DNA from 3 places in the Sodalis sp. RH22 genome. Region 1 is predicted to be linked to each of the others. Evidence: predicted binding sites of a transcription regulator. Region 1 holds the regulator's gene; each other region holds the start of a gene.
What was found. Region 1 encodes Fur, which represses iron uptake genes when iron is present. Its sites were predicted from a motif close to ATAATAATGAGAACNACTATCAA; they were not measured.
Positions count from the first base shown of each region.

Region 1 (10,396 bases):
GCTTGGGTTTAGTATGGCTGCCATTTTGCAATAATGTCTGCTCATCAGCGGCAAAATAAGTACGGGTGCGGCCGTGCAGGATATCCGCCGCCTCGGTAAATTCGGCGGGCGACAGGCTATACAGGGTGGACAGCACCAGCATAAAACGATCAACCGCCTTGCGCTGCTCGGCGTAGCTGTCGGAAAGGAGGAGCTCACGCATGGCGCGCACGCGATCGCGGGTCGCCGACGCGGCCTCCGCCTTGAGGGGTGTTTCCGGGGGCGGCGCGCTGCGCGCTGCGGCGCTGGCCTGAGCATTAAATTTCAGCATCCGGCGTAAAATATCCGAGGCGCTTTCGCCGATATGCTGCGTATGGCTGGCGATATAGCGGTAAAGGTCTTCGTCGACTTCAATTGTTTTCATCTTTATCCGGGGCTTTCTTCTCATAAATCAATCAAAAGGATTATACAAGCTAAACCTGCCCCGCGAATAGCGCTAGTATCCGGCTTCGGTAAAAAGTCGGAATTTCCCCCGAGGGCCTTCCTGGCGCCGCCGGTTTTTTTACGGCCGCGGGACGGATAACTCATGATAGGCTATCAGGCTCTGTTATCGCCATGAGGATCAGGATGAAATTACACTATCGTCTGCAACCTGCCCGGCAGCCGGGTGAAGCACTGCCGGTGATATTGCTGCACGGGCTGTTCGGTAGCCTTGATAACCTGGGCGTGCTGGCCAGGCCGCTTGGGGAACACCACGCCACCCTGCAGATTGATCTGCGCAATCACGGCTTGTCCCCCCATGACCACGATGCCGGTTATGCCGCCATGAGCCGGGACGTGATCGAATTGCTTGATGCGTTGCATATCGACGCCGGTCACCTCATCGGCCATTCCATGGGCGGCAAGGTCGCCATGACCCTCGCCGCCCAGGCGCCCGGCCGCGTTGCGCGGCTGGCGGTTATCGATATGGCGCCGGTGGCCTACCCCACCCGCCACCATGACAACGTCTTCGCCGCGCTCAGGCGCGTCGAGGCGGCGGGCGTCACACAGCGCACGGAGGCGGCGGCGCTCATGCGCCATGACGCCCTTGATGAGGAAACCATCCAGTTTTTGCTGAAATCCTTTCACCAGGGCCGGTGGCGGTTTAACGTCGAGGCGCTGTGGGATAACTATCCGGCGCTTATCGGCTGGCGGGAGTCGGCGCCCTGGCTAGGGCCGGCGCTGTTTATCCGCGGTGAAAAATCGCCTTATCTGGATGACAGTTACCGCCAGGCGATCCAACGCCAGTTCCCCCGGGCGCGGGCGCATGTGGTCGCCGGCGCCGGTCATTGGGTTCATGCGGAAAAACCCGCGGCGGTCATGCGCGCCCTGGCCCGTTTCCTGGAAGAATAGACCGGGCCGCCGCCGGGATTAGCGCCCGCGAGTTTAATATTGTCGTTTGCTACCGGGCTGGGGTAACATGGCCCGCTGTGTTTTATGGCAGCCCCGGCGTACATAAAACATAACGTTACGGGCGATGCGCGTCCGACGGCGTAGCCAGCCACGCCGCCGGCCGGGGTTTGCCCGCCTGCTTCTTGATGCACAATCCCTTCATGACCTATGGCAAAAGAACAAACGGACCGCACCACCCTGGATTTATTTATCGATGAGCGGCGCCCGGGAAGACCGAAGACGAACCCCCTGTCCCGCGATGAGCAGTTGCGCATCAACAAGCGTAACCAGCTGCGCCGGGATAAAAAGCGCGGCCTGCGCCGGGTGGAGCTGAAAATCAACGCCGAGGCGGTGGATGCGTTAAATGAGCTGGCCTACCGGCAAAACCTGTCGCGCAGCGAGCTGATCGAATTGATTTTACTGGCCGAGCTTGAACGGCAACAAGGCGCGGATCCGCATCCGGAGTAAACTTGCCGGCCCGGTAAAGCGCCATCCCGTCCAGGGCCCAAGGCCGCGAACGGGGCAAATTTGCGACAAAACCCGGCCGGCGAGTTTCTCCCCGCATTAGGGTCTGCTATGATTGCCGCAGAGCATCGCTGATTCTGTTACGGAACATATCCATAATATTTAAGAGGTTTTCAAATTCATGGCAACTGTAGGCATTTTTTTTGGCAGTGACACCGGCAATACCGAAAATATTGCCAAAATGATTCAGAAGCAACTGGGTGCGGATGTTGCCGAAGTTCATGACATTGCCAAAAGCAGTAAAGAAGACCTGGCGCGGTTCGACACCCTGCTGCTCGGCATCCCGACCTGGTATTACGGCGAAGCGCAATGTGACTGGGATGATTTTTTCCCCACCCTGGAAGAAATAGATTTCTCCGGCAAAAAAGTGGCGCTGTTCGGCTGTGGCGATCAGGAGGATTACGCCGAATATTTCTGTGACGCCATGGGCACCATTCGCGACATTATCGAGCCCAACGGCGCGACCATCGTCGGTCACTGGCCCACCGCCGGCTACCATTTCGAAGCGTCGAAAGGACTGGCGGACGACAATCACTTCATCGGCCTGGCCATTGACGAAGACCGCCAGCCCGAGCTGACCAATGAACGCGTGGACGGCTGGGTGAAGCAAATCAGCGCTGAATTGCAGCTCAGCTAAAGTCAAGCCGTGCGGGAGGGTGCCGCCGCCGCGGCGCCCGGCAAGGGAATCGGTTGCCGTCATGGCGTCGGGACGGCGCCGCCAACCTCACTGATAACTAAATCCTTTCAAATTAATAGATACAAGTTTTTAACTTTTATCCACAACGCGGTACAATAGCGCAGCGGTTCCACCCTTTTTAGCAAAATGTTGCAGAATTCGCCCCCTGAAACGGGCTATAGTTGTTAACAAGGCGCGGTTTTCATTTTGGACAGGCAGTCTTATAATGAGACGGCGTCACATTTTTCGGGCCGACCGATGTTATAGGCTAAGTTAGCCTACAATCAGATTATCAAAGTAACAGGACTAAACCCGCATGACTGACAATAATATTGCATTGAAGAAGGCCGGCCTGAAAGTCACCCTTCCCAGACTGAAGATTCTGGAAGTGTTGCAAGATCCGGAATGCCATCACGTCAGTGCGGAAGATCTGTACAAAAAACTGATCGATATGGGTGAGGAAATCGGCCTGGCCACGGTATATCGCGTGCTAAACCAATTTGACGACGCCGGTATCGTAACCCGCCACAATTTTGAAGGCGGCAAATCCGTTTTTGAACTGACGCAACAGTATCATCATGACCACCTGATCTGTCTGGACTGCGGCAAGGTTATCGAATTTCGCGACGAGTTCATCGAAGCGCGCCAGCGTGATATTGCCAAAAGGCACAATATCAAGCTGACCAACCATAGCTTATATCTGTATGGGCATTGTGAAATCGGCAACTGCCGCGAAGACGAAACGCTGCACGATCACGCCGATATGCTCAACGGCGTAAAAGAATAACCGCGGCGCGGTCCGTTTCTCCAAAGCGGCTGTTATCGCGCCGCTTTCTCACCCTGCAACGATTTTTTTTCAATGAGGCTAAACGCCGCCCGTCCCCTTCCCTGGTAACGTTTCCTTCCCGAAGCGCGTCGACAAGCGTCGTATCCGCCAATCACCGCCGTGCTCACCGCCGGCAAACTCCAGAAAACTTCACAGAAAATAAAAATAAATAAAGAATAAATAGAGGCCCTGGGACGCTATTTTGGGCTAATTTGCGTAATCCATTGAAACGACAGCGTTTTTATTGCGATTTTTTCACCGGGTAAATTATTCTGTGAATCTGATGATAAAGCTATTTTTCGCTGTCAGCAGTAAGCGACAACAAAAGATACATTTTAATTATATGATTTTATTGAATTAATATAGCCAAAAATACCTTCCTGAAATTAACCCGGATCGATGACTCGATTTTTACACAAAAAGTTAATTTATAAATTAATAAAAAACGTGAAGTTCGCAGCAGATTTTAAACTTTCGCCATGGTGATATAGTGACAGGCAATGTTAATCACCAGAGATAGTCCAGATGAATGATGCGGAACTGCAAAACGATATGCCGCGCGGCATAGGCATTGCTCCTTATATTCGTATTAAACAAGAAGGCATGACTGAAAACGAAAGCCGGATAGTGGAGTGGTTTTTATCTCCCGGCAACCTCACCGACGTCTCGGGGATCAAAGAGGTGGCCCTGAGTCTGGGCCTGTCGGAAGCCATGATTGTCAAGGTGTCGAAAATTCTCGGTTTCAGCGGCTTTCGCCAGCTGCGCAGCGCCATCGTCGAGTACTTCGATCATGCCGACCATGATATCACCGCCGAACTCTCGCCCACCGACAGCCCGGAGGATGTGGTCAACAAAGTGTTTAACCTGACCGTACGCACCATTGTCGAAGGCCAGGCGATAGTCGACGCCAACGTCATCCAGCAGGCGGCCCAATGCTTTTTTGCCGGCCATCAGCGCGAGCTGTACGGCGTCGGCGGCTCTAATTCCATTTGCGCGGACGTGCAGCATAAATTCCTGAAAATCGGCTTGCGTTGCAATGCCTACCTGGACGCGCATTTGATGATGATGTCGGCCTCCCTGTTGCAACCGGGCGATGTGGCGTTAGTGGTATCCCATTCGGGCCGCACCAGCGATCTGAAACGGGTGGTGTCGATTGCCAAGGATAATGGGGCCAAGATCATTTGTATTACCCATAGCAGCAATTCCCCCATAGCCCAGCTGGCTGATTTTAATATTTGTTCACCGGCGCCGGAAACGCCGTTATTAGGCAGAAACGCTTCGGCCCGTATTTTGCAGCTTACGCTGCTGGATGCGTTTTATGTCTCGGTAGCGCGGCAGGATATCGAGCTGGCGAATAAAAACCTGGAAAAAACGAGTTCCATTACCAAGTACCTGAAGCGTGATTATAAATAATTCTCTTTTGGAGATAGAATAATGAATAAATTTCTTAAATTGGCCGGTGGCGCCGCCTGTGGACTGATGTTGTCCACCGTGGTCCACGCGGCAGCCGATTACGCCGTTGTTCTTAAAACATTATCCAACCCTTTCTGGGTAGAGATGAAACAAGGCATTGAGAAAAAGGCCCAGGATCTCGGCGTGACGGTGGATATATTCGCGTCACCGTCGGAAGGCGACTTCCAATCGCAATTACAATTATTCGAGGATTTAACCAATAAGAATTATAAAGGCATCGCCTTTGCGCCTTTATCGGCGGTGAATCTGGTGATTCCCGTCGCCAAGGCTTATCAGAAAGGGATTCACCTGGTTAACCTCGACGAAAAAATCGATTTAGCCAGCCTGGCCAAGGCCAAGGGCAACGTCGAAGCCTTTATCACCACCGATAATGTCGCGGTCGGCGCGAAAGGCGCCAAATTTATTATCGATAGCTTGGGCGCCCAGGGCGGCGAAGTGGCCATTATCGAAGGCAAGGCCGGCAACGCCTCTGGCGAGGCGCGGCGCAACGGCGCGACCGCGGAGTTCAAGGCCAACAGCCATATCAAGCTGGTGGCCAGCCAGCCGGCGGATTGGGATCGCATCAAGGCCCTGGACGTGGCGACCAATGTGCTGCAACGTCATCCCCAGCTGAAGGCCTTCTACTGCGCCAACGATACCATGGCGATGGGCGTGGCGCAGGCGGTGGCCAACGCGGGACAGACCGGCAAGATCCTGGTGGTCGGCACCGACGGTATTCCCGAGGCGCGCAAGATGGTCGCCCAGGGCATGATGACCGCCACCGTGGCCCAGAATCCGGCGGAAATCGGCGCCAACGGCCTGGCCATCCTGGTGAATACGGTGAAAGCGGGCAAGCTGATTGCGCTTGATGCCCAGCCGAAAATTGAAACCGTCGATTCTATATTAGTCACCAAATAGTCCAGGTGCCGCAAGACCGCCTATTCCCGCCGTCTTGTCATTAATCCGGAGAGTAATATGAGCACTCCATATATTAAAATGGAGGGGATCGCCAAATTCTTTGGTCCCGTCCAGGCGTTGCAATCAGTTGACCTGGAAATATACCCTAATGAGATACATGCTTTATTAGGTGAAAACGGCGCCGGCAAATCAACCTTGATGAAAATACTTTCCGGTATTTATGAACCGACGGCGGGGAAAATAATAATTAATGATGTCGAGTACGCGAAGCTCGATCATAAAGTCGCTGCCAGATTGGGCATTGGTATAATTTACCAGGAATTAAGCGTTATCGATGAATTAACCGTGTTGGAGAATTTATTTATCGGCCGTCTGCCGGTAAAAAAAGTGTTCGGCGTAAACGTGGTGGACTGGCACGACATGCGTACCAAAGCGGCTATTATGCTGCTGCGCGTGGGGCTGAAAATACGGCTTGACGAAAAGGTGGGCAACCTGTCCATCAGCCAAAAGCAAATGCTGGAAATCGCCAAGACCCTGATGCTGGACGCCAGGGTGATCATCATGGACGAGCCGACCTCTTCCCTGACCTATAACGAAGTGGATTATCTGTTCCTGATCATGAACCAGCTGCGCCAGGACGGCACGGCGATTGTCTATATATCGCATAAGCTTAACGAAATACGCCGCATCTGCAACCGCTATACGGTGCTAAAGGACGGCAGCAGCGTCGCCTCCGGGCAGATGGGACAGGTGACCAACGATGATATTGTCCGGCTGATGGTCGGGCGCGAGCTGCAAAACCGCTTTCGCTCCCTTAAGGAGAAGGTTGGCGGCGACACGGGGGACGCCGATATCATCTTTGCGGTGGAGAATATCACCAGCCGGGATAAACGCCGGGTCAAGCACGTCTCCTTCCAGGTAAAAAAGGGCGAAATCATGGGTTTTGCCGGACTGGTGGGGTCGGGACGCACCGAATTCATGAACTGCATCTTCGGCGTGGAACCGAAAAGCAGCGGCAAGGTGATGCTGCATAACGTCGATATCACGCCCTCTTCGCCGCTGGACGCCCTGAAGAAGGGCATGGGATATATCACCGAAAGTCGGCGTGAAAACGGCTTTTTTGATAATTTTTCCATTGCGCAGAATATCGCCATCAGCAAAAGCCTTAAGGATGGCGGCTATAAAGGTGCTCTGGGATTATTTAATGCGGATAAGGAAAGGCAGCTGGCGGAAACGCAGCGGCGGCTGCTATCGCTGAAATGCAGTTCGGTGGACCAAAATATCACTGAGTTATCCGGCGGCAACCAACAAAAGGTATTGATATCAAAATGGCTCTGCTGCGAGCCGGAGGTTATTATTTTTGACGAACCTACCCGCGGCATTGATGTCGGGGCCAAGGCGGAAATTTATAAGGTGATGCGCACATTGGCCGCCACGGGAAAAACCATATTGATGGTGTCATCCGAACTGCCGGAAATCATTACCGTATGCGACCGTATCGCAATATTTTGCGAAGGGACATTAGCCCATATTCTTGACAATAATGAGAGTATCGGGGAAGAAGATATTATGACGTGGGCTCTGCCACAAAGCTGAGGGAAATAAAAATGGAGAAGGCCACCTTTAACTTCCAGAAATTCTGGGATCAGTACGGCACGTTTTTTATCCTGGCGATTATTGTTGCCATATTCGGCTCTATATCCAGTGAATATTTTCTGAAAACCAACAATATTACCCAGATCCTGGTACAGAGTTCGGTAACGGTCTTGATCGGCATGGGCGAGTTTTTCGCCATCCTGGTGGCGGGCATCGACCTGTCGGTGGGGGCTATCCTGGCCTTGTCGGGCATGGTGACCGCCAAGCTGATGCTGGCGGGTCTTGACCCGGTCTCCGCCGCGCTGATTGGCGGGGTGGTGGTCGGCGGGCTATTGGGCGCCATCAACGGTTGCCTGGTTAACTGGACCGGCCTGCATCCCTTTATTATTACCCTCGGCACCAACGCTATTTTTCGCGGCATCACCCTGGTCATTTCCGATGCCAACTCGGTGTACGGCTTCTCATTCGGCTTTGTTAACTTCTTTGCCGGCAGCGTGCTGGGTATTCCGGTACCGGTGATTTTTGCTTTGATCATTGCGGTTATCCTGTGGTTTATTACCGCGCGCACCCGGCTTGGCAGAAATATTTACGCCCTGGGCGGCAACAAGAATTCGGCATTTTTTTCCGGTATCGACGTTAAATTCCATATGCTGGTAGTGTTTATTATTTCCGGCATCTGCGCCGGGCTCGCCGGCGTGGTATCCACCGCGCGCTTGGGCGCGGCCGAGCCTTTGGCCGGCATTGGCTTTGAGACCTATGCCATCGCCAGCGCCATTATCGGCGGCACCAGTTTTTTTGGCGGCAAGGGACGAATATTCTCGGTGGTAATTGGTGGTTTAATTATTGGCACGATTAACAATGGCCTTAATATTCTTCAGGTGCAAACGTATTACCAATTAGTTGTCATGGGGGGATTGATTATCGCCGCCGTGGCTTTAGATCGACTTATCAGTAAATAGGTAACCGATATGAAGATATCCCCTTCTTTAATGTGCATGGATTTATTAAAGTTTAAAGAGCAAATTGAATTTATCGATCGTCATGCGGATTATATCCATATCGATATCATGGACGGGCATTTTGTGCCCAATCTGACGCTGTCGCCGTTTTTTGTCGAGCAGGTCAAGCGCCTCGCCAGTAAGCCCCTGGATTGCCATTTAATGGTCACCCATCCGGAAGATTATATCGACAGCCTGGCGAAGGCGGGCGCCGGCATGATTACCCTTCATCCGGAAACCTTGTCCGGCCAGGCCTTTCGGCTTATTGAGAAGATCAGGTCCCTGGGATTGGGCGTGGGATTGATACTCAATCCTGAATCGTCGGTGGAGATGATGAAATATTATATCCATCTGGCGGACAAAATTACCGTCATGACCGTCGATCCCGGTTTTGCCGGCCAGCCGTTTATCACCGAAATGCTGGAAAAAATAGGCCAGCTCAAGGCATACCGCGAGAGCCACGGTTTGCGGTATGAAATTGAAATTGACGGTTCATGCAACCAGCGCACCTACCGTTCGCTGATCGCGGCGGGCGCGGATGTCTTTATCGTCGGTTCTTCCGGCCTGTTTAATAATGCGCCGGATATCCACCAGGCGTGGAAAATGATGACCGACCAAATCCAGGACGCGCGGAAGGAGGCCAGCTAAGATGAAAAACAGGCGGTTGGTGATAGTCGGCGTGGATATGGGCGCCACCCATATCCGCATCTGTTTGTTATCGCCCGATGGCCAGGTACTGGTCACGGCGAAAGAGCGCACTCTGCCGGTAGTGGAAAGCGGCCTGGCGGAAGGATTGTCGGCTTTTATCGGCCGCTTTCTCGTCCAGCGCGGCGCCGGGGTCGCCGCAGTGATGATTGGCTTTCCCGCGTCCATAGCCCGGGACAGGAAAACCATCATGTCCACGCCCAACCTGCCCTGCGCCACCCGCGAATTTGTGGATCTGGCGGCAGAACTGGAGCGGCGCCTGCAATGCCCGGTGGCCTTTGAGCGTGACGTAAACCTGCAGCTGTTTTATGACGTGAGCGAGCAGCGCCTGGGGGATAAGCTGGTGCTGGGATGTTATCTTGGCACCGGGTTCGGGTTTGCCATTTGGCTCAACGGCGCGCCTTATGTCGGCGCGCATGGCGTGGCCGGCGAACTGGGGCACATTCCCCTGGGCGATGACGGCGCGCGCTGCGGCTGCGGTAATACAGGCTGCCTGGAAACCGCCTGTTCAGGCGTGGCGCTGGCGCGATGGTATCACGGCGCGGCGCATGACTACGCGCTGTCCGATATTTTCACCTGCGCCCATGGCGATAGCTATATTACCGGCTTTATCGACACGGCGGCCAAGGCGATTGCCACCGGCGTAAACCTGTTTGATCCCGATCATATCCTGCTGGGGGGCGGCGTGATGGATATGGTGGATTTCCCCTACGATCGGCTGATTGCCAGGGCCGGCGACTTTATTCGCAAGCCGTTGCCCTATGAGGAAATCATTTTTGCCAAAGCGTCCTCGTCGGCGTTTAACGGCGCCATCGGCGCCGCCAGGCTGGGACTTCGGGTCGCGCAGGCGGCGTGCGCCGCCGGTTAGGCTACGCGTCGCACGCAGCGCCGCGGTCGATACCGCGGCGCCGGCGCGGCGTCAAACGGCGGTTTTGGTCCAGGTATCGCGCAGGCCTACGGTGCGGTTAAACACCGGTTTTTCCACGCTGAAATAGCGGCTGTCGGCGCAGAAATACCCTTCGCGTTCAAACTGGTAGGGCTTGCCCGGCAGCGCCTCAAGCGCGCTGGCCTCCACAAAGCCTTGTTTGATGACCAGCGACTCCGGGTTCAGCGTCGCGAGGAAATCATCCGCCGAGGCGGGGTTAGGGTCGCTGAACAGGCGATCGTATAAACGAAACTCGGCGGGGACGCCGTGGGTCGCCGAGACCCAATGAATCACCCCTTTCACCTTGCGCCCATCCGCCGGGTCCTTGCTCAGGGTCTCCGGATCATAGGTGCAGTAAATGACGC
Region 1 covers NZ_CP178731.1:2,308,384-2,318,779, forward strand. Annotated here, with positions in the region: gene seqA (replication initiation negative regulator SeqA) at 1-403, opposite strand, end outside; gene ACL2XN_RS10485 (alpha/beta fold hydrolase) at 607-1,371, shown strand; gene ybfE (LexA regulated protein) at 1,579-1,878, shown strand; gene fldA (flavodoxin FldA) at 2,057-2,572, shown strand; gene fur (ferric iron uptake transcriptional regulator) at 2,928-3,398, shown strand; gene alsR (transcriptional repressor AlsR) at 3,963-4,850, shown strand; gene alsB (D-allose transporter substrate-binding protein) at 4,872-5,807, shown strand; gene alsA (D-allose ABC transporter ATP-binding protein AlsA) at 5,865-7,403, shown strand; gene alsC (D-allose ABC transporter permease) at 7,415-8,362, shown strand; gene alsE (D-allulose 6-phosphate 3-epimerase) at 8,372-9,049, shown strand; gene alsK (allose kinase) at 9,051-9,974, shown strand; gene glnS (glutamine--tRNA ligase) at 10,026-10,396, opposite strand, start outside.

Region 2 (10,396 bases), 400 kb from region 1:
GCCCGTGCCTTTTGCCTGTTGATCAGAAATCGTAGCCCACGGTGGCCACCAGCGAGCGCTCCGCGCCCCAATAGCAATAGCCGGTGCCATAACAGGCCGCCACGTATTTCCGATCGGTGAGGTTATTGGCGTTAAGCTGCACATAGGCCCCCTTCCACTGCGGGTTCCAGGCGGCAAGATCGGCGCGTAGCGAAACATCCAGCAGGGTCACCGACGGCACGCGCCGCGTGTTTTCATTATCTGCCCACTGCCGGCCGATATAACGCACCCCGCCGCCCAGGTTGATGCCGTAATCCGCCTGGTACTGCGCCCAGAGCGACGCCATCTGATCCGGCGTGACATAAGGCGTGTTGCCGTCGTTGCCGTCCACGGCGTCCCTGAAGCGTACCCGGTTATAGGTATAGCCGGCTATGCCGGCCAGACGCTCGGTGAGCTGCGTGCGGGCCTCCAGTTCAATCCCCTGGGAATGTACCTTGCCCGCCGGGACATAATAGCTGCCCTGCACGATACGGTTGGCCACATCTTTTTGCGTCAGGTCGTAAATCGCCAGGGTATACAGCGACGAAGTACCGGGGGGCTGGTATTTTATCCCGGCTTCGTACTGCTCGCTGGTGGTCGGTTTCAACAGGTTGCCGTCGGCGCCGGACAAGGCCTGCGGCGTGACGGCCTGGCTAAAGCTGACATAAGGCGAAATGCCGCTGTCAAAGGCATACAGCAGCGACCCGCGGCCGCTGATATGATCGTCCTGGCGCCGGTAGGTGGTGTCGGTATTGAACGTGGTATTTTTGGCCACGATGCGATCGTAGCGCCCGGACAGATCCAGGTGCCATTTATCCAGCGTCATCTCATCTTGCAGATAGACCCCGCTTTGTGAGTAGCGGCGTTTGGCATCGACGCGCGTGACGCCCGGCACGGTCAGGCCGTAGTCGGTGAACAGCCCCGGGCCGCCGCTGACGCCGGTGAGCGCATTGAGCGGGGTGGCGTAGGCGCTGTCGTCCCACAGGTCGTTGGTATATTCATGGTATTCACCGCCCAGCACCACTTTATGCTGTAGGTCGCCGGTGCTGAAATCGGCCACCAGCTGGTTATCCATGGCGTAAGCGGCAAGCGAGGACGATTCGCCGGAATAATAGCGGTTAAGCAATGTACGATCGCTGTTCCAGCCAATCTGGTAAACCTGCTGCTGGTCGACGTTGGCATGGGTATAACTGCCGTTGGAGCGGATTGACCAGACGTCGTCGATGCTATGGTCGAATTCATAGCCGTAGATTTGCTGGCGGCGCTTAAAGGTATTCAGGCTGCTTTCGCCGTCAAAAAACCCGCGGTCCAGCTTGGCGCCGCTGCTGGCGTACAGGCTGCCGTCCGCCGGCACCGCGCTGTGATAACCGCCCGACGGATCTTTTTGCAGATAGGCTTTTAACAGCAGCGACGTGTTGCCGTCCGGCTGCCATAACAGCGACGGCGCGATGGCATAGCGTTCCTCGCGCTGGTGATCGTACTGGGTATCGCTATGGCGCGTGATGCCCGTCAGGCGGAACGCCCATTGATCGCTGACGGCGCCGGTATAGTCGAACGCCGCGCCGGTGGTGGCGTTATTGCCGGCCATCAGCTTGATATGCCCTTCGCTGGCAAAACGGGGGCGTCTGGACGTCATCATCACCAGGCCGCCGGGAATGGTCTGGCCGTAAAGCGCCGACGACGGACCGCGAATCACATCGACGCGCTCCAGGAACCAGGGATCGATTTGCAGGTTGTTATAGCTGCCGCCGTCGCTCATCAACCGCAGGCCGTCCAGGAAGGTATTATTGGTATCGCCGCCGTGGAATCCGCGCAGGGAAACGGTCTCGTAGCGGGTCGCGCCGCCGGCGAAGTTGGTAAATACCCCCGGCGTATAATTCAACGCGCTGTTCACCGTCAGGGCGGCCTGATCGTCCATTTGCCGGCGCGTCACCACCGACACCGACTGGCCGGTGGTAATCAGCGGCTGATCGGTTTTGGTCGCTCCGCGGCTGGTGTTGGCTGTGTAGCCCCGGGTCGGCGCATCGGCGCTGTCGGCCGTCTGGGCCGCGGTAACCACCAGGGTATCCTCGGCATAGGTGAATAACGGCGCCGCGAAAGCGAGTGAACACAGCAGAGTGGAACGTGTTAAGCGCAAGACCCTTCTCATTATATCTTTCCATTGACAGGTGAATGAAATTGAAACTAAATGAGAATTATTATCTTTCTTATTTATTGATTCAAGAAATAATTTAACACATTTAAGGAATTGGCCGGAACGGCAAGGCTTACGCGGGGCGGGATGGCGGCTGCGAGACGTTGCTACGCCTCGATACGGCAATGGAAAGGGTTAGTCTAAGATGGCCTGGCGGCGGTAGGCTTAACCCCGTTTTTGCCAGTCGGCAGCGTCTTTTTCTTCTTTTTCTTCTTTTTCTTCTTTTTCTTCTTCTCCTTCATTCGACGCCAGACGCATATTGGCCGATGCCGCGTGCGAGACATACAGCGCCAGCAGCGCGGCGGCAAACTCATCGTCCAGCGTGTAGAAATAGCATTCGGGTACGTTCAGGATGCGGGCAAACGCACAGCAGGTTTCAAAATTGGGACGATATATCCCATTTTCATACTGACTAATTCTGGAACGGGCGGTGGACTCATCGATGCCAGCCATGACCGCCAGCTTTTCCTGTGTCAGCTGGGCCCTGTGCCGGGCTTCTTTCAGGCGTTTTGGAATCATCTTCAAATATGAGTAAAGTTAGCTTGATAATCTGTTTAGCATCACTTAACATCAGAGTTGTTTAGAATAACTAAACACTTTATAAGAATAGAACACACATCAGGGTGAGGGCCGGCAATTGCCGGCCTGATTTTGTGCTGTGTGTAACGCCATCATTCCACTCAGTAAATTTCCCCTGCCCCGCAAAAATCCCGTGCTTTTAATAATTTCCGAGTTTTTTGATCTTTTCTGATTGCTATGACCGCCACGCAATGTCAATCAGGGGTTTACACCCGGTGGCACAGATTGCCGTGGTAGTAATAATTTATTAATGCCAAAAATTGTGAGTTTAATCACATTGAAACGCTTGCCGCCATCCCGCACAATGTTCCGCGGACAATTGCTTGAGATAATTTCAAAACAATGTTTTATTAAAAATAAATAAAAACTATTTTTTTTGAAATACATGAGATCAGTCACAACGGTAACCTCATGAAATTGGTTAGCATTGCCCCTCTTTAACGATGTCACTGGTAAGGAATAACCATGTATAAAATTGCAGGCGCGGCCCTTCTTTCATTGCTGTTGAGCAGCAGCTGTTTCGCCCAAAGCGCCGATGCCACGGCGGTAACCAAGGCGGTGGAAACCATGCGTCAGGCCATGGTCAGCGCCAAGAAAGCCGATCTGGAGAAAGTGGGCGCGCCGACGCTGAGCTACGGCCACTCCAGCGGTAAAATCCAGAACAACGCCGAATTTGTCGATGCCATCGTCACCGGTCAATCCAAATTCCTGACGCTGGATCTCAAAGACCAAACCGTGCAGGTCGACGGCGACGTGGCCATCGTCAGGCATATCCTGCAGGCGAAAACCGCAGACGGCGGCAAGCCGGGCGAAGTGAAAATCGGCGTCATGCAGGTATGGCAGAAAAATGCGGCGGGCGCCTGGAAGCTCCTGGCGCGCCAGGCCTATTCATTGCCTAAATAAACCCCTGCCAGCGCGGCTCTCGGATATGAGGGCCGCTGCGTCGTTTTCCCCGCGCCCACCGGGCTTTCCGCTGTAAAAAAAATGTAACTTTTTGTCAACGCAAAAAGAATTCATCTCCTGCTTTTTAGCCGAGCGGTGAAGTTTTACTGTTTTAAATCAATTGATTAAAAAAATAATTTCTTGTATTTCGCCGTTCAATTCTTTTTACCCGCACCACCCGCCGGCGCGGCTTGTCACAAAACGGTAATGAAATCTCGCGCCGTAGCGGATTAATTGCTATACAGATAACTATCACCCATCCCTTACCGGAAGACCGCCTTGAAACGCTGCTGCTATAGCCGGAGGTATTTCCCTTACTGCCCGATGGAGGGAGAACAATGTCAGCGGAAACCCTGTCGATAGTATTATTTATAGCGGCGGTTATTATTTATTCAACGAAAGCCAAAAAAAATAAATATTTGTTTTCATTAGTGCTGTTTGTTTTAGGTATTTATATTCTGCTTAATTTAGTCAGGGTCGCCAGTAATTACTTTACCGGCGCCGGCATCAATGATTCGGTGCTGTATACCCTGACCAGCAGTTTAACCGGCGCCGGATTAGGCAAGTACATCCTGCCCTTTGCCGGTTTCATCCTGGCTTCCCTGCTGGTGTTCAGCCTGATGTCATGGCTGTTGCTATTCAGAAAAGCCGGCGGCGGCCGTACGGCTTACGGCCTGCTGGCTCTCGTTTTGGCCGTGGTCGCCGTGATTGCCACGCCGGCCAGCGGTGAAATTGCCGGCCTGGTTAAATCCCAGTTGGCAAGCGGCGATACGGACTTTAATACCTATTACAGAACCCCGTCCAAAACACTGGCGAAAGACAGCCCCAACCTTATTTATATCTATGCCGAAAGCCTGGAAAGAACCTATTTCGATCAGGACGCCTTTGCCGGTTTAACCACCGAGCTTAACAGTCAGAAAAACGATGCTATAGATTTCAGCAATACTACCCAATTGCCCGGCACCGGCTACACCATTGCCGGAATGGTGGCGTCGCAGTGCGGCATTCCGTTATTCGCCCCCTTTGACGGCAATGCCTCAAGTTCGTTATCGACCTTTTACCCCCATGATATTTGCCTGGGCGATATACTGCAGGCTTCCGGTTACGATACCTATTTTTACCAGGGGGCCGATATGGCGTTTGCCGGTAAAGGCCTGTTCCTGAAGTCCCATGGTTTTGAGCATATCTATGGTTTCCAGGAGCTTAAGGGACTGGTCAAGGATCCCGACTACCGCAACGAGTGGGGCTGGTATGACGATACCCTGCTGGATCTGGTCTATGATAAATTTATTGCGCTGTCGCAACAAAAACAGCGGTTTGCCTTATTTGCGCTGACCGTCGACACCCATCATCCGGACGGATATATTTCGCGATCCTGCACCAATCGCTCCTATGCGTATGACAATATGGAAAACAGCTCCCTAAGCGCCGTGGCCTGCAGCCAGGAGCATATCGCGGGGCTTATCAAAAAAATCCGCGCATCGGGCTATTTCAAAAACACGGTGATCGTGGTGTCTTCCGATCACCTGGCCATGAACAATACCGCCTATGATATTTTAAATCAGCACGACAGAAAGGATCTGTTCTTTATCCTGCGCGGCGACAAGGAGCAGCCCCAGGTCAGTAATGTCAAGCGCAGCACGCTGGATAACGGCGCGACTGTATTGGATGTGCTGGGGGGCGATAACTATATCGGCCTGGGCCGGAGCAGTTTATCCTCCACATCGTTATCAACCTATTTTTTAAATCTCGATGATAAGATAACCGCATGGATACCGGATGTTATCCGGCAGTGGGATTTCCCGACCAAGATAAAAAAATATAAAATTGATGTAAATGCCAAAACCATCGGCTTTTCCGGCGTTCAATTTAAAATACCGTTGATTTTAAAAATTGATAAAAATAATATTGAGCCGATGTTCGACGTGTATTTATCCGCACCGTTAAAACAGCAATTGGCGAAATTGAATGCCCGGGATAAATTTTTATGGATTGATGACTGTAATAAAATGGCCGATATTTGGGATCCATCGCTGAGCCAGGTAACCAATTATTGTGTCGCCGTCGGCAACCTGAGCACCCAGCCGAACATCGTTAAAATCGACTCCGACGTGTATCGCGGCAAGGTGTCGTTCAAAAAACTGCCGCAGGGCGATGAGGCGCAGTTTGAGCAGACCGTCGGCAGACTGAACTTATCCGCTCCCGCGACCAATTAACCCCCTGGCACCGGACGGGGGTTGCAGCGCCGGTGATAGCGCCCGCCGGTTTAGCCTGCCGCCCCTGTCCCGGCGATAAAATGCCGCAGCGATGGTTATTTATTAAACATCCTCATGCTGCGGTTTGATAAAATATCCCGCGCCACCGGCTTCAATTCATTTCTTATTATCTTGAGTAATAATTATTATTCTTATTTGAATCGCGCGCGGTGCCGCGCCCGCGCCCCGTGTTCACTGGCATAAATGCCCGCCGGCCACTGGCCCGATAGGTCATAAGTTATTCTTATGCTTAGTGGTGATAAACATATGCTTTTTTATACGTGGTTAATTATCGTTGCCTATGTAATATTCCTCAGCAGAAAACCAGCGCCATGGAATAACCCCATGAAGTGGTTAAATTATATTAAAATTATATCAAGGAAAAGCAAATGGCCTTATTCATTAATAGCCGGCCTTCAGCGTTATCGCTGCTGACTGTGTTAGCGTTAGGCAGTATCGTCTCCGTTGCCGCCCATGCCGACCAGTTGGCCAATATCAAGCAGGCCGGCGTTATTCGTGTCGCCACCTTCGATTCCAACCCGCCGTTTGGTTCCGTCGATGCCAAAACCCATAATATCGTCGGCTACGACGTGGACTTTGCCAAGGCGCTGGCAGACGCGCTGGGCGTGAAGCTGGAGCTGGTGCCCACCAATCCGGCCAACCGCATTCCTCTGCTGCAGTCGGGTAAAGCCGATATTATCGTGGCCGACATTACCATCACGCCGGAGCGGGCCAAGGTCATTGATTTTTCCATTCCCTATTTTGTCACCGGGCAGCAGTTCCTGGTGCCGGTAAACTCGCCGGATAAACTGGACGGTTACGCCAACGCGCGTATCGGCGCGGTAAAGGGCACCACCGGCGAGCAGGAATTGCATCATCGTTTCCCGAATGCGCGCGTCTTGTCCTATGATGATATTCCGCTGGCGCTGACGGCGCTGCGCAACGGCAACGTGCAGGCCATCACCCAGGACAGCACCATCCTCGCCGGCCTGCTCGACGGCGCGCCGGATAAAGCCAAATATAAAGTGCTGCCGGAGCTGCTGAGTAAAGAAGAGATCGGCGTCGGGGTGAAAAAAGACGAGACCGCGTTGCTCACCTTCGTTAATAACGAGCTGCTGAAACTGGAAAAAAACGGCCAGGCTACCTCCATCTATAATAATTGGTTCGGACCCCAGACCAAATCGCCTCAACCGCGTCTGTTTACCATAACAGCGAAATAATCAGGCAGAATCAATGCAATCCCAGTACGACAATCTGCAACCATCCGCCGCCCCGGTGGCGGATACCCCTGCCCCACATACCATCCCCGCCGTCGAGTTCCGCCAGGTTGATAAATTTTTCGGCCCCCACTACGTGATCCGCCAGGTGGATTTCAGCGTCGGACGCGGCGAGGTGGTGGCGATTTGCGGCCCCTCGGGGTCGGGGAAATCCACCCTGATACGCCTGATCAACCAGCTGGAAACCGTAAGCGGAGGTGAAATCCTGATCGACGGCCATCCCACCTCGGCGTTGAAAGGCCGCGCGCTGCGTGAACTTCGCACCCATATCGGTTTTGTGTTCCAGCAGTTTAATCTCTACGGCCATCTTAACGCCCTGGATAATGTCAGCCTGGCGCTGATCACCGTGCACGGCTGGACGCGGGCGAAAGCGCATGACAAAGCGCAGAGTCTGCTGGAGCGGGTGGGATTGGGCGATAAGGCGTCTTTTCTGCCGTCCCAGCTGTCCGGCGGCCAGCAGCAGCGGGTAGCGATTGCCCGCGCCCTGGTCACAGACCCGACGCTGATTCTTTTTGATGAGCCGACCTCGGCGCTGGACCCGGAAATGATCGGCGAAGTGCTGCAGGTAATGCAGGAACTGGCCCATAGCGGCATCACCATGGTGGTGGTCACCCATGAAATGAGCTTCGCCCGCGAAATAGCCGATCGGGTGGTGTTTATGGACGGCGGCGTCATCCTGGAACAGGCCGACCCGGAGACTTTTTTCAGCGCGCCGGTGCACCCGCGCGCGCAGCGTTTTTTGCAGAAGGTGCTTAATCCGCTGCATGCGCGCCTGGAGGAGAGCTGATGGCCTGGCACCTGGATTGGGCCGGCGTGCTGACCGGCCAGCCCTGGCAATGGATCCTGTCCGGCTTTGCCGCCACCTTGTACGTCACCTTGTTCGGTTGCCTGGCGGCGACGCTGATAACCCTATTGATGCTGGCGCTGCGCCTGGCGCCGGGGCCGATTGGCCGCGCCCTGGCGGCGGCGTTTGTCTCGGTGTTTCGCAACACGCCGCTGCTGGTGCAATTATTGTTCTGGTATTTTGCCGCCTGGGGCGCGCTGCCGCAAGGCGTGCGCCTGTACATCGGCGATATGCACCCCTGGTCGATTCTGCCGGGCAACGTACTGTGGCTGGCGCCGGAATTCCTTTGCGCCGCCTGGGGATTGTCGCTGTTCTGCGCGGCGTTTTTGCTGGAGGAAATCCAGGCGGGGTTGAACTCCGTGCCGCCGGGACAAACGGAGGCCGCGCTATCGCAAGGGTTCAGCCAGTGGCAAATCCTGTGCCATGTGCTGTTGCCGCAGGGACTGCTCAATGCCTGGCAGCCCCTGGTCGGACAATACCTGAACCTGATGAAGCTTTCGTCGCTGGCCAGCGGCATCAGCTTCGCCGAATTGACCTATCAGATAGGCCGGGTGGAGAGTTTTAACGCCCACGCGCTTGAGGCGTTTGCGGTGGGCACCGGGCTTTATCTGCTCTTGGGCGTGGCGATGGGATCCCTGCTGATATATATGGGCCCAAAGCGCCGCGACGGCAGGCAACCGCTGTTGCCCGCGGCCGGCCTCGATGCGCCGCCGGCCGGCAATCCGATAAGCGGAGCTCGCCATGACCTTTAATATCGACGTGATCCTCGCTAACCTGACCTACCTGCTATGGGGACGCCTGGCCGACGGCCAGCCGGGCGGCGTGCTGCTGACGCTGATGATGGCGCTGTGCGCCGGCGCGCTGGCGCTGGCGCTCGGCGTCACGCTGGCGTGCCTGGCCTGGCGCTATCCGGGCTGGACGCGCCGGGCGCTGTTTATCTGGGCTGAAATCATTCGCGGCATTCCGCTGATTTTTGTTATCTTCTGGCTGTTTTTCCTGCTGCCCATCCTGTTCGGCGGCTCGATACCCGGTCCGCTGACGGTGATTCTGGCCCTGGCCTGGTTTACCTCGGCGGCGGTGATGCATACCACGCTCGCCGGCCTGAACGCCCTGCCTGCGGGACAGGTGGAAGCGGGCCTTGCCTCGGGACTGGGCGAGTGGCAAATCCTGCGCCGGGTTTTATTGCCGCAGGCCATGCCCAATCTGCTGCCGTCTTATATCGGGCTGATGGTCTCCCTGATCAAGGACACCTCGCTGGCGTTTATCGTTAACGTGCCGGAGCTGACCACCGTGGCGGGCCAGGTCAATAACCGCGAACAGATCTATCCCACCGAGATTTTTATCTTTATCGGCGTCATTTATTACCTGCTGTGTTATGGCCTGTCCCTGCTGGCCACCCGACTGGGCGCGCCGAAGCCGCTGTCCCGGTAGCGCCCCGCCCGGCGCGTGGGCGGATGCTGCGCCATCCTTACCCGGCGCGGGTGCTTCACCGGATTCGCTCCCGCGCCGGGCACCATTACAGCATATGGCGCCGGGCCTCGGTCCGCACCCGGTGAAGCACCTGTTGTTTAATGTCGCTGTAGCCTGGGGCCTGCGCCAGGGTCTCGATATCCCGCTCCGGGCCGAACGGCACCCGCACTTCCTCAACGATTTTCCCCGGCCGCGCCGACATCACCAGGATACGGTCGGCGAGAAACAGCGCCTCTTCCACATCGTGGGTGACAAATAAAATCGTCGTGCCGGTTTGCTTCCAGGCGGCGCGCAGCAGTTCCTGCATCATCATCCGGGTTTGCGCGTCCAGCGCGCCGAAGGGTTCATCCATCAGCAATATGTCGGGGTCGGGCAGCCAGGCCCGCGCCAGCGCCACCCGCTGCTTCATGCCGCCGGACAGCTGCCAGGGCGCATGCTGTTCAAAACCCGCCAGTCCCACCCGCTGAAGCCAGGCATTGGCGTCGGCATCGGCCGCCGCCTTTTTCCGGCCCGCCATGCGCGCGCCGAAGGTGACGTTAGCCAGCACCGACAGCCAGGGAAATAAATTGGGCTGCTGGAACACCATGCCCCGGCTGGGATGCGGCCCCCTGACCGGCCGACCCGCGCACAGGATCCGCCCTTGCCGTACCGGCGTAAAGCCGGCAATCATATTCAGGATGGTGGATTTGCCGCAGCCGGAGGGGCCGAGCAATACCACGAACTCCCCGGCGGCCAGTGACAGCGAGACATCGTCCAGCACCGTCAGGGGCGCCTGCCTGCCGGTAAAAACCTGCGTAATATGCTCAACAGCGATATG
Region 2 covers NZ_CP178731.1:1,912,185-1,922,580, forward strand. Annotated here, with positions in the region: gene ACL2XN_RS08640 (TonB-dependent siderophore receptor) at 23-2,167, opposite strand; partial or broken gene ACL2XN_RS08645 (helix-turn-helix transcriptional regulator) at 2,486-2,731, opposite strand; gene ACL2XN_RS08650 (nuclear transport factor 2 family protein) at 3,257-3,694, shown strand; gene opgB (phosphatidylglycerol--membrane-oligosaccharide glycerophosphotransferase) at 4,072-5,949, shown strand; gene ACL2XN_RS08660 (ABC transporter substrate-binding protein) at 6,378-7,208, shown strand; gene ACL2XN_RS08665 (amino acid ABC transporter ATP-binding protein) at 7,222-8,052, shown strand; gene ACL2XN_RS08670 (amino acid ABC transporter permease) at 8,052-8,861, shown strand; gene ACL2XN_RS08675 (amino acid ABC transporter permease) at 8,851-9,540, shown strand; gene ACL2XN_RS08680 (ABC transporter ATP-binding protein) at 9,626-10,396, opposite strand, start outside.
Region 2: the regulator Fur is predicted to act here: its motif matches at 2,207-2,229, upstream of ACL2XN_RS08640 (TonB-dependent siderophore receptor).

Region 3 (10,396 bases), 2.4 Mb from region 1:
CCGCTGCTGGCTCCCATCATCGGCGGCGTGCTGCTGGTGGTGTTTAACTGGCATGCCATTTTCTGGATCATGAGCCTGACGGCGCTGGTGGCCACCGTGCTGGTGATGCTGTATATCCGGGAAACGCTGCCCAGGGAGCGGCGGCAAAAGTTTAATCTGCGCACCACCATCGGCAACTTCGGCGCGTTATTTCGCCATAAGCGGGTGTTCAGCTATATGCTGGCCAGCGGTTTTTCCTTTGCCGGGATGTTTTCGTTCCTGAGCGCCGGGCCGTTTGTCTATATCAATCTTAACGGCGTTTCGCCGCAGAATTTCGGTTATTATTTTGCCCTTAACGTCTTGTTTTTGTTTATCATGACGCTTATCAACAGCCGGAGCGTGAGGCATTTCGGGGCGCAGAAGATGTTCCGTTTCGGGTTGTTTATCCAGTTGCTGATGGGTATCTGGCTGTTGATCGTTTGCGGCATGAACCTGGGGTTCTGGCCGCTGGTTATCGGCGTGGCGGTGTTTGTCGGCTGCGTGGCGATGGTGACGTCCAACGGCATGGCCGTGATCCTGGATGATTTTCCGCATATGGCCGGTACCGCCTCGTCGCTGGCGGGAACGCTGCGGTTCGGCGTGGGCGCGGTAATCGGTGCGTTGTTGTCGCTGGCGACGTTTTCCAGCGCCTGGCCGATGGTATTGTCCATGGCATTTTGCACCATCAGCGCGATGTTGTGTTATCTGTATGCCAGCCGTCCGCGGCGGGCGGCGCGTACCGCGTCATAGCGTTCTCTTTTTCACACGCCGGGCGTTGGCACGTTCTCCCTTTTACACGTCTTGTGTAGGTTTGGCGATCGCCGTCCTGGCAATATTCGGCTGCCGTGAAGATAAATGTCGCCACGGCGAGGGTTTTGCCTGCTTTGCGTTAGCGTGCGTCAGGGCTTATGTCGCCTCGGCGAAGGTTTCGCTTGTCGTGCGTGAGGTGTTCATAGGTATTGCCGGGTGCCGGCAAGCGACAAAGAGGCCGTACCGCGACGGCCTCCTTGACCTCCGCGCGCCCGGCAGGTCGCGCGTCGCTGCGCGATGCCTTCCGCCGCCAATGTCCCCGTGATGCACCGGCCCGTTATGCGCTCCCGGCGCAACGGGCCTTTCGCCGCTCCCGGCGGCTCATGCCGGGGCCACCGGCGCCGTCAGCGCGCTTTATGCCGGGATATCTGTCGCGGCCAGCGCTGTGATGTATAGGGCATCGGCGCCGCTGTGGGTTTAGTGGAAGGTGGTACAGCAGACAGAGAAGCGGCTAATCATTGTGCAATGTAAAAGGCACCGCGACAGGTCAGTCATACATGCAAATATACATGCAGTCGGCAGCGGGTAATTATCAGTCATACATCATGCAATGCTGCCAGCATTCACATAGTCAGCGGTCATATAGCCAGTATGTCATGCCGTCGGCAATTACAGTCATGCAACCATAGAACCACGTAGCCGGGCATAAACCCGCCACAGTGAGAGTAGGTAGCTGGCCGCGAATCTTAGCTAAACTAAGCCAAGCTAGTCTAAGTTAACCCAAAATTAATACCGATATTTTTCCCGGTACGTGCATATTACTTACTACCAAAAACGCTATTTTACCCACAGACGATGGTGTTGACGTGGTGCCGGCATAGAGTGCGCCGGCAGCGCGCATCTTGGCTGGATAGCCGCCGGGAGCGGCGAAAGCTAAGGGCCGCGCCGGGAGCGCGTCCCGTGCGGTCCCAAAGCCGGGATGCGTGATGCCGGGAACCGCGCAGCGGCGCACGATCTGCCGGGCGCGCGGAGGTCAAGGAGGCCGTCGCGGTACGGCCTCTTTGTCGCTTGCCGGCACCCGGCAATACCTATGAGCACCACACGCACGGCAAGCGAAACCCTCGCCGAGGCGACATAAACCCTGCCACAAGGCAAGCCAAGACACAGTAAGCAAAACCCGCGCCGAGGCGACATAAACCCTGCCACAAGGCAAACCAAGGCACAGCAAACAAAACCCTCACCGAGACCACTTAACCCCTGACGCCCCCTTTACCTTTTATTTATCCTGAAACCTTTTGTAGCGCATCGGTTACAAATAGTCGCAAATCTGCGCTTGTGTTTCTTTTCCTCGTAATGATAATCAATATCGTTTTAATTGACGTTTCTTTACTTTTTCTCGCCCCCAAAAGCATCGAGGTGATGGGTATGTTTGTGCCTTTTCTGATTATGCTGCGTGAGGGTCTCGAGGCGGCGCTGATCGTGAGCCTTATCGCCGGCTATCTGAAAAAGACCGGCCGCGGCCGCTGGCTAAAAGCGGTGTGGGTGGGCGTGCTAAGCGCGGCGCTGTTGTGCCTGGCGGTGGGTGTCGTCATTAACGAAACTACCGGCGAGTTTCCGCAAAAGCAACAGGAGCTGTTCGAGGGCATCGTGGCGGTGCTGGCGGTCCTCATCCTTACCTGGATGGTGTTCTGGATGCGCAAGATGTCCCGCTCGATTAAAGCCCAGCTGGAAAGCGCCGTCGATCAGGCGCTCAGCAATGCCCGCGGGCAGGGCTGGGCGCTGGTGGGCATGGTGTTTTTTGCCGTGGCCCGCGAGGGGTTGGAATCGGTGTTTTTTTTGCTGGCGGCGTTTCAGCAGGACGTAGGCATCGAGGCTCCCATCGGCGCGGTGTTGGGATTGGCCTGCGCCATCGTCTTGGGGATGCTGATGTATTACGGCGGCATCCGCCTGCGCATGGAGAAATTTTTCAAATGGACCAGCCTGTTTATTCTGTTTGTGGCCGCGGGGCTGGCGGCCGGGGCAATTCGCGCTTTCCACGAAGCGGGATTATGGAATGGTTTCCAGGCAATCGCATTTGATTTCAGCGCCACCCTGTCCACCCAATCGTTGTTCGGCACCTTGCTTGAGGGGCTGCTGGGTTATCAGGAAGCGCCCACCGTCAGTGAAGTGGCCGTGTATTTGTTATACCTGGTGCCGGCCCTGGTGATGTTTTTCCTGCCTGCGCGGGGCAACCGGACGACACGTGTCGCCGGATAAAATCCATTAAATTGTTCCACTATTCAGGGTAAAAAAAATGTCCAATATGCAACGCTTCCGTCGCCGCATTCTTCCTGCCGCCTTACTGGTGGCGCCGGTGCTATCGGCATGGGGCTGGCCCGCGCTGGCGGCCGATATTCCCCAGGTCAAGATTACCGTTAACGATAAGCAGTGCGATCCGATGGCGCTGACCGTTAAACCGGGCAAAACGCAGTTTATTATTCATAACGCCAGCCAGAAAGGGCTGGAGTGGGAAATCCTCAAGGGCGTGATGGTGGTCGAGGAGCGCGAGAACGTGGCGCCGGGCTTTACCCAGAAGATGACCGCCACCCTGGAGCCGGGGGAATACGATATGACCTGCGGCCTGCTGAGCAATCCGAAGGGCAAGCTGACGGTTTCGGCGGACGGCGGCGCGGGCGCGGCGAAACCGGATGCCATGGCGCTGGTGGGGCCGATTGCCGATTATAAAGTCTATGTGCTGCAACAGGTCGGCGAGCTTGTCTCCCATACCAAGACCTTTACCGATGCGGTGAAAAAAGGCGATCTGGCCACCGCGCAGAAGCTGTTTGCCCCCACCCGCGTGTATTACGAGCGTATCGAGCCTATCGCCGAACTGTTCTCGGATCTGGACGGCAGTATTGATGCCCGCGAAGATGATTTCGAGCAGAAATCCGCCGACCCGAAATTCACCGGTTTCCACCGGCTGGAAAAAATCCTCTTCAGCGATAAAACCACGGCCGGCACCGCCCCGTTTGCCGATCAATTGTATAAAGATACCCAGGATCTGCAAAAACGCATCGGCGACCTGACCTTCCCGCCGAGTAAAGTGGTCGGCGGCGCCGCCGGACTGATTGAGGAAGTGGCCTCCAGTAAGATCAGCGGCGAGGAAGACCGTTACAGCCGTACCGATCTTTCCGATTTCCAGGCCAATATCGACGGATCGCAAAAAATCGTCAACCTGCTGCGCCCGCTGCTGCAAAAAGCCGATGCGCCGCTGCTGGCGAAAATTGACGGTAACTTTGCCAAGGTGGATAACGTCCTGATGAAATACCGTAATAAAGACGGCTTTGCGTCTTATGACAAGCTGACCGATGCCGATCGCACCGCGCTCAAAGGCCCGATCACCGCCCTGGCGGAAGATCTGGCGCTGCTGCGCGGCGTGCTGGGGCTGGAGTAGGGTTGAGCGCCTGATGAGTGCTGATAAAGATAAAAACAGCGGTAAGGCGGCGTCGCCATCACGGCGCCGCTGGCTGAAGGGGCTTGGCGCCCTCGGCGGCGCCCTGGCGTTGCGCGGCGCGGCGGCGGCGCCGGCTCCTGCTCCCGATGAGCATTCCCCCGGCACCTTGTCACCCGACGAGCGCTGGCAGCGCCAGCCGTTTTACGGACCCCGGCAGGCCGGCATCACCACGCCGCAGCAGGCGGCCATGATGCTGGTGGCGTTTGACGTGCTGGCCGGAGATAAGGACGATCTGCGGCGGTTGTTTCGCGTGCTGACCGAGAGGATTGCATTTTTAACCACCGGCGGGCAGGCGCCGGCGGTGGATGATAAATTGCCGCCGATGGACTCCGGCATTCTGGGCGAGCATATCGCCCCGGATAACCTGACCATCACGGTGGCGGTGGGCGACTCGTTGTTTGACGATCGTTTCGGCCTCGCCGCGCTGAAACCCCGGCGGCTGCAAAAGATGACGCGTTTTGCCAACGATGCGCTGGACGCTGATTTATGCCATGGCGATCTGCTGTTGCAAATTTGCGCCAACGGCAGCGACACGGTGATTCATGCGCTGCGGGATATCATTAAACATACCCCGGATCTGCTGAGCGTGCGCTGGAAGCGCGAAGGCTTTATTTCCGCCAGCGCGGCGCGCAGCCGGGGCAAGGAGACACCGATTAATTTGCTGGGCTTCAAGGACGGCACCGGCAATCCGGATACCCGCGACCCCGGCCTGATGGATCGGGTGATCTGGGTCGGCGCCGGTACGGATGAACCCGCCTGGGCGGTAAACGGCAGTTACCAGGCGGTGCGCATTATCCGCTTTCACGTCGAGTCCTGGGATCGTACGCCGCTGCATGAGCAGCAGACCATCTTCGGCCGTGATAAGCGCACCGGCGCGCCGCTGGGCATGGCCAATGAACATGACGTGCCCGACTACAGCCGCGATCCGCAGGGCAAGGTCATCCCGCTCGATGCCCATATGCGCCTGGCCAATCCCCGTACGCCCGCCACCCAAGGCAACCTGATGCTGCGCCGGGGCTATAGCTATTCCCTGGGCGTTTCCCGCTCCGGCCAGCTGGATATGGGATTGTTGTTCGTCTGCTTCCAGCAGGATCTGGAGCAGGGGTTTCTCGCCGTGCAGCGCAGGCTTAACGGCGAGGCGCTGGAAGAATACATCCAGCCCATCGGCGGGGGCTACTTTTTTGCCCTGCCGGGGGTCGAGCGCCAGGACGGCTATCTGGCGCAGTCGCTGCTGGCATAACACCGGCGGTTTTCCCCCTTCTGCCGCTTTGCCGGCGCGACTGCCCTGCGCCGGCGTGCATGTCGATTTTCCTGTGAACCGCCGTCCCCTTTACCCGCCGCGACGGCGGGAGCGCATCCTATCCTTCCTCCCGTGGCATTTTTTTGTTCGCAAAATGTAAATAATAAGCTCAGTTAAAGTTATGCAAATGCATAAAAAACAGTTGTGCTGCGGCGTTTAACGCGGTACATATAGGCCGAAAAGAGATCTGTCTCTCATTTCAAAGTTATCTATGCTGTTTTTATGAACATATTGACTGCTAATGTCACGCTAATATTATAGTATTGTGATAAAATTGTTACTAAGTAGTTTAATCGTCTGGGGACGTGGAGTGACAAATCTACAGTTATCCGTGGTGCATCGTTTGCCACAATATTACCGCTGGCTGAATGGGTTTAGCGGCATCAAAGTCGAACCGATATCCGCCGGTGATTGCGACGATAACGACCTGATTGGCCTGACGCTGTTAAGCCATGAAGGCGATACGGCGTGGGAAGTGATGCGGGAACTGGCGCGTTCCCTGGTGGAAATCCAGGTCACCTGCTCGGTGCTGGAATGCGAAGGGCAGCCTTGCCTGTTTTTGCACCGTGACGATGAATGCACCGGCCTGTGCCGGCTGAAAAACATGGGCGTGGCCATCGCCGAGCCCGCGTCGGCATCGTACTATTCTTAAGACCAGTACCCGGGCGCGCCGCGCTTACCCGGCCGCCAGCAGCAACTGGCGGGTATACTCCGCTGAGGGCGCGTCGAACACCTGCCGGCAGGCGCCCTGTTCCACGACTTCACCTTCCCGCAGTACCATCACCTGATGACACATTGCCCGCACCACCTGCAGATCGTGGCTGATAAACAGGTAGGTCAGCTGGTGTTTTTCCTGCAGTGACTTCAGCAATTGCAGGATCTGCGCCTGCACCGATCTGTCCAGCGACGAGGTGGGTTCATCGAGGATTACCACGTCCGGCTGCAAAATCAGCGCCCGGGCGATGGCGATGCGCTGGCGCTGCCCGCCGGAAAATTCGTCGGGGTAGCGATGGCGGGTGTCGGGATCGAGCCCCACTTCGCTTAGCGCGGCAATCACCCGCCGGTCCTGTTCCTGCGCCGAAAAATGATGATGCACGCGCAGCCCCTCCACCACGATTTGCGCCACCGTCAGCCGGGGATTCAGCGCCGAGTTCGGGTCCTGGAACACCACCTGGATACGGCGGCGCAGCGGCAGCATGCCGCGCCGGTTAAACTGATGCAGCGGCTGGCCGTCAAACCAGATCTCGCCGTCGGATTTCAGCAACCGCAGCACCGCCAGCGCCGTGGTGCTTTTGCCTGAGCCGGATTCGCCCACCAAGCCCAGGCTTTCGCCGCGCCGCAGGCTAAATGACACCCCGCGCACGGCGCTTTTTTGTCCCGCCTGGCGGCGAAACAGACCCTGGCGCCCGGAAAAGGTCACGCCCAGATTAGCGACCCGCAGCAACGCCGGCGCCCCCGGCGGCACCGGCAGCGGCTCGCCTCCCGGCTCCGCCGCCAGCAGACGGCGGGTGTAAGGGTGTTGCGGCGCGCTGAACAGGGCGTCGCGGTCGCTGATTTCCACGCATTTGCCCTCCTGCATCACCGCCACGTTGTCCGCCAGACGGCGCACGATATTCAGGTTATGGGTGATAAACAGCAGCGCCATGCCCATCTCCCGGCGCAGGTCGGTCAGCAATGCCAGGATCTGCGCCTGTACCGTTACGTCCAGCGCGGTGGTCGGCTCGTCGGCAATCAGCAGTTTGGGCCGGGTGAGCAGGGCCATGGCGATCATCACCCGCTGGCGTTCGCCGCCGGAGAGCTGGTGGGGGAAATCCCGCAGCCGGGATTTGGCCTGGCGGATACCCACCCGATCGAGGCTGGCCAGCACTTCGGCGCGGGCTTCGGCGCCGCGCATGTCCCGATGCAGCGCCAGCACCTCCAGCAGCTGTTTTTCCACGCTGTGCAGCGGGTTGAGCGACGACATCGGTTCCTGGAAGATCATGGCGATGTCATTGCCGCGCACGCGCCTGAGCGTTGCGTCTGGGGCATGCAGCAGGCTCTTGCCCGCGAACAGGATATCGCCGTGGGGGTAGCACACCTGCGGCTGGGGCAGCAGGCGCAGGACCGACAGGGCGGTGACGCTTTTGCCCGAGCCGGATTCGCCCACCAGCGCCAGCGTTTCGCCGGCGTTAAGCGCCAGCGTCACCTTATCCACCACCTGCCGGGTTTGATTGCCCTGGCGAAAGGCGACGCTCAGTTCCTTGATTTCTAACAATGGCGTGGTCATAGGTTAATGCGCCTTGCTGGGGTCAAAGGCGTCGCGCACCGCTTCGCCGATAAAAATCAGTAATGACAGCACCAGGGCCAGCGTAACAAAAGCGGTAATGCCGAGCCACGGCGCCTGGAGGTTGTTTTTGCCTTCCAGCAACAGATTGCCCAGGGACGGCGAGCCGATGGGCAGGCCGAAACCGAGAAAATCCAGCGAGGTCAGGGTGGTAATGGACCCGCACAGGATAAAGGGCAAAAAGGTCAGCGTCGCCACCATGGCGTTGGGCAGCATATGGCGCAGCATGATCATCCGATCGCTGACCCCCATGGCCTGGGCGGCGCGGATATAGTCGAAATTACGGGCGCGCAGGAATTCGGCGCGCACCACGCCCACCAGGCCCATCCAGCCGAACAGCACGGTAATGGCCAGCAGCCACCCGAAGTCCGGCGGCACGACGCTTGATAATAAAATAATCAAAAACAGCGTCGGCATGCCGGACCAGACCTCGATAAAGCGCTGTCCCCACAGGTCCAGCCGGCCGCCATAATAGCCCTGGCTGGCGCCGACGATAATGCCGATAACGCTTGAAAGCAGGGTCAGCGCCAGGCCGAACAGCATCGACAGCCGGAAGCCATACAATAAGTTGGCCAGCACATCCTTGCCGGTGCTGTCGGTACCCAGCCAGTTCTGCCGGCTTGGCGGCGACGGGAAGGGCCGGGCGGTGGCGAAGTTAATGGTGCGGTAGTCATAGCGTACCGGCGCCCATATCGCCCAGCCGTGCGCGGCCAACCGCCCGGCGATATAGGGATCGCGGTAATCGGTCCTGGTCGCCAGCTCGCCGCCGAAGGTGGTCTCGCTGTAGTTAAACAGCAGCGGCGAATAAAATTGTCCCTGGTAGCGCACCAGCAGGGGCTTGTCGTTGGCCACCAGCTCCGAGGCGAGGCTCAGGATAAACAGCAGCAGAAATAGCCATAACGACCAGTAGCCCCGGCGGTTGCGGCGAAAACGCGCCCAGCGCGCCTGGTTGACGGAACTCAGTCTCATTGGCGGCCCTCGAAATCAATGCGCGGGTCGACCAGCGTATAGGTCATATCGCTGAGGATATTGAGCAGCAGGCCGATCAGGGTAAAGATATATAACGTGCCGAACATGACCGGGTAATCCCGTTGCAGGGTGGCGTCGTACCCCAGCAGCCCCAGGCCGTTAAGGGAAAACATCACCTCAATCAGCAGCGAACCGGTAAAAAACATGCTGATAAAGGTGGCGGGGAAACCGGCTATCACCAGCAGCATGGCGTTGCGAAACACATGGCGGTAGAGGATCTGGTTTTCCGTCAGCCCCTTGGCGCGCGCGGTGGTGACGTATTGCTTGCGGATCTCGTCCAGGAACGCGTTTTTAGTCAACATGGTCAGGGTGGCGAATCCGCCAATCACCGTGGCCAGCACCGGCAGCGTGATATGCCAAAGATAATCGGTGATTTTTTTATACCACGGCAGGCTATCGAAATGGCTCGAGACCAGACCGCGCAACGGGAACCAGTCCAGATAGCTGCCGCCGGCGAACAGCACAATCAGCAGTATGGCGAACAAGAAGGCCGGGATCGCGTAGCCGATGATGATAAGCGTGCTGCTCCAGACGTCGAAGGCGCTGCCGCTGCGCACCGCTTTTTTGATGCCGAGCGGGATCGACACCAGATAGATGATAAGCGTGCTCCACAAGCCGAGGGTAATGGAGACCGGCATGCTTTCCCTGATCAAATGCATTACCGTGGCGCCGCGAAACAGGCTGTCGCCAAAATCAAAGCGCACATAGTTCCACAGCATGGTGAAATAGCGCTCATGCAGCGGTTTATCGAAGCCGTAGCGCCGGGTAATCTCCGCAATCACCTCCGGATCCAGGCCCCGGGCGCCGCGGTACTGGCTGTCGCCAATCTGGCCGCCGTGCAGCGTTTGCACGCGGGCGGCGGGGTCGCTGTGCCCGGCGCTGAAGCCGCTTTGCTGGCCCATCTCAATGGCGGCGATGGCCTGATCCACCGGTCCGCCGGGGGCAATTTGCACGATAAAGAAGTTCAGGGTAATGATGGCCCAAAGCGTCGGGATCACCAGCAATAAACGGCGTAACAAATAGGTTAGCAAGCGGCTCCTCCCTTAGAGCTTTGTCGATAGTCAGACGCAGGACGCACCGGGCGGCCGCGGCCGGCGTCAGCGTCGTTCCGCGGGCAGCCTGGCCGCCCGGTTGACATCATACCACCAGGTATCGAAACCCAGCGCATAGGTGGGTTTAACGGCCGGCATGGCGAATTTATCCCAATAGGCCAGACGGGTCTGGTGGGAAAACCACTGGGGAATCATAAAATAATTCCAGGTAAGCACCCGGTCCAGCGCCCGCCCCAGGGGCAGCAGCGCTTTTTCGTCGCCCTGGTGGCGCACGATTTCGTTGATCAGGCGGTCAACCGCCGGATCCTTGACGCCGGGGCGGTTATAGCTGGATTCCACATAGGCGCTGCCCCACAGGATTTGCAAATCGCCGCTGGGGTAGGGGAAGGCGGCATAGCTTGACGGCATCATATCAAAATCACGTTTGCGCA
Region 3 covers NZ_CP178731.1:5,733,380-5,743,775, forward strand. Annotated here, with positions in the region: gene ACL2XN_RS26095 (Bcr/CflA family multidrug efflux MFS transporter) at 1-768, shown strand, start outside; gene efeU (iron uptake transporter permease EfeU) at 2,194-3,024, shown strand; gene efeO (iron uptake system protein EfeO) at 3,062-4,201, shown strand; gene efeB (iron uptake transporter deferrochelatase/peroxidase subunit) at 4,215-5,501, shown strand; gene ACL2XN_RS26115 (YejG family protein) at 5,872-6,213, shown strand; gene yejF (microcin C ABC transporter ATP-binding protein YejF) at 6,238-7,827, opposite strand; gene ACL2XN_RS26125 (ABC transporter permease) at 7,831-8,853, opposite strand; gene ACL2XN_RS26130 (microcin C ABC transporter permease YejB) at 8,850-9,944, opposite strand; gene ACL2XN_RS26135 (extracellular solute-binding protein) at 10,011-10,396, opposite strand, start outside.
Region 3: the regulator Fur is predicted to act here: its motif matches at 2,116-2,138, upstream of efeU (iron uptake transporter permease EfeU).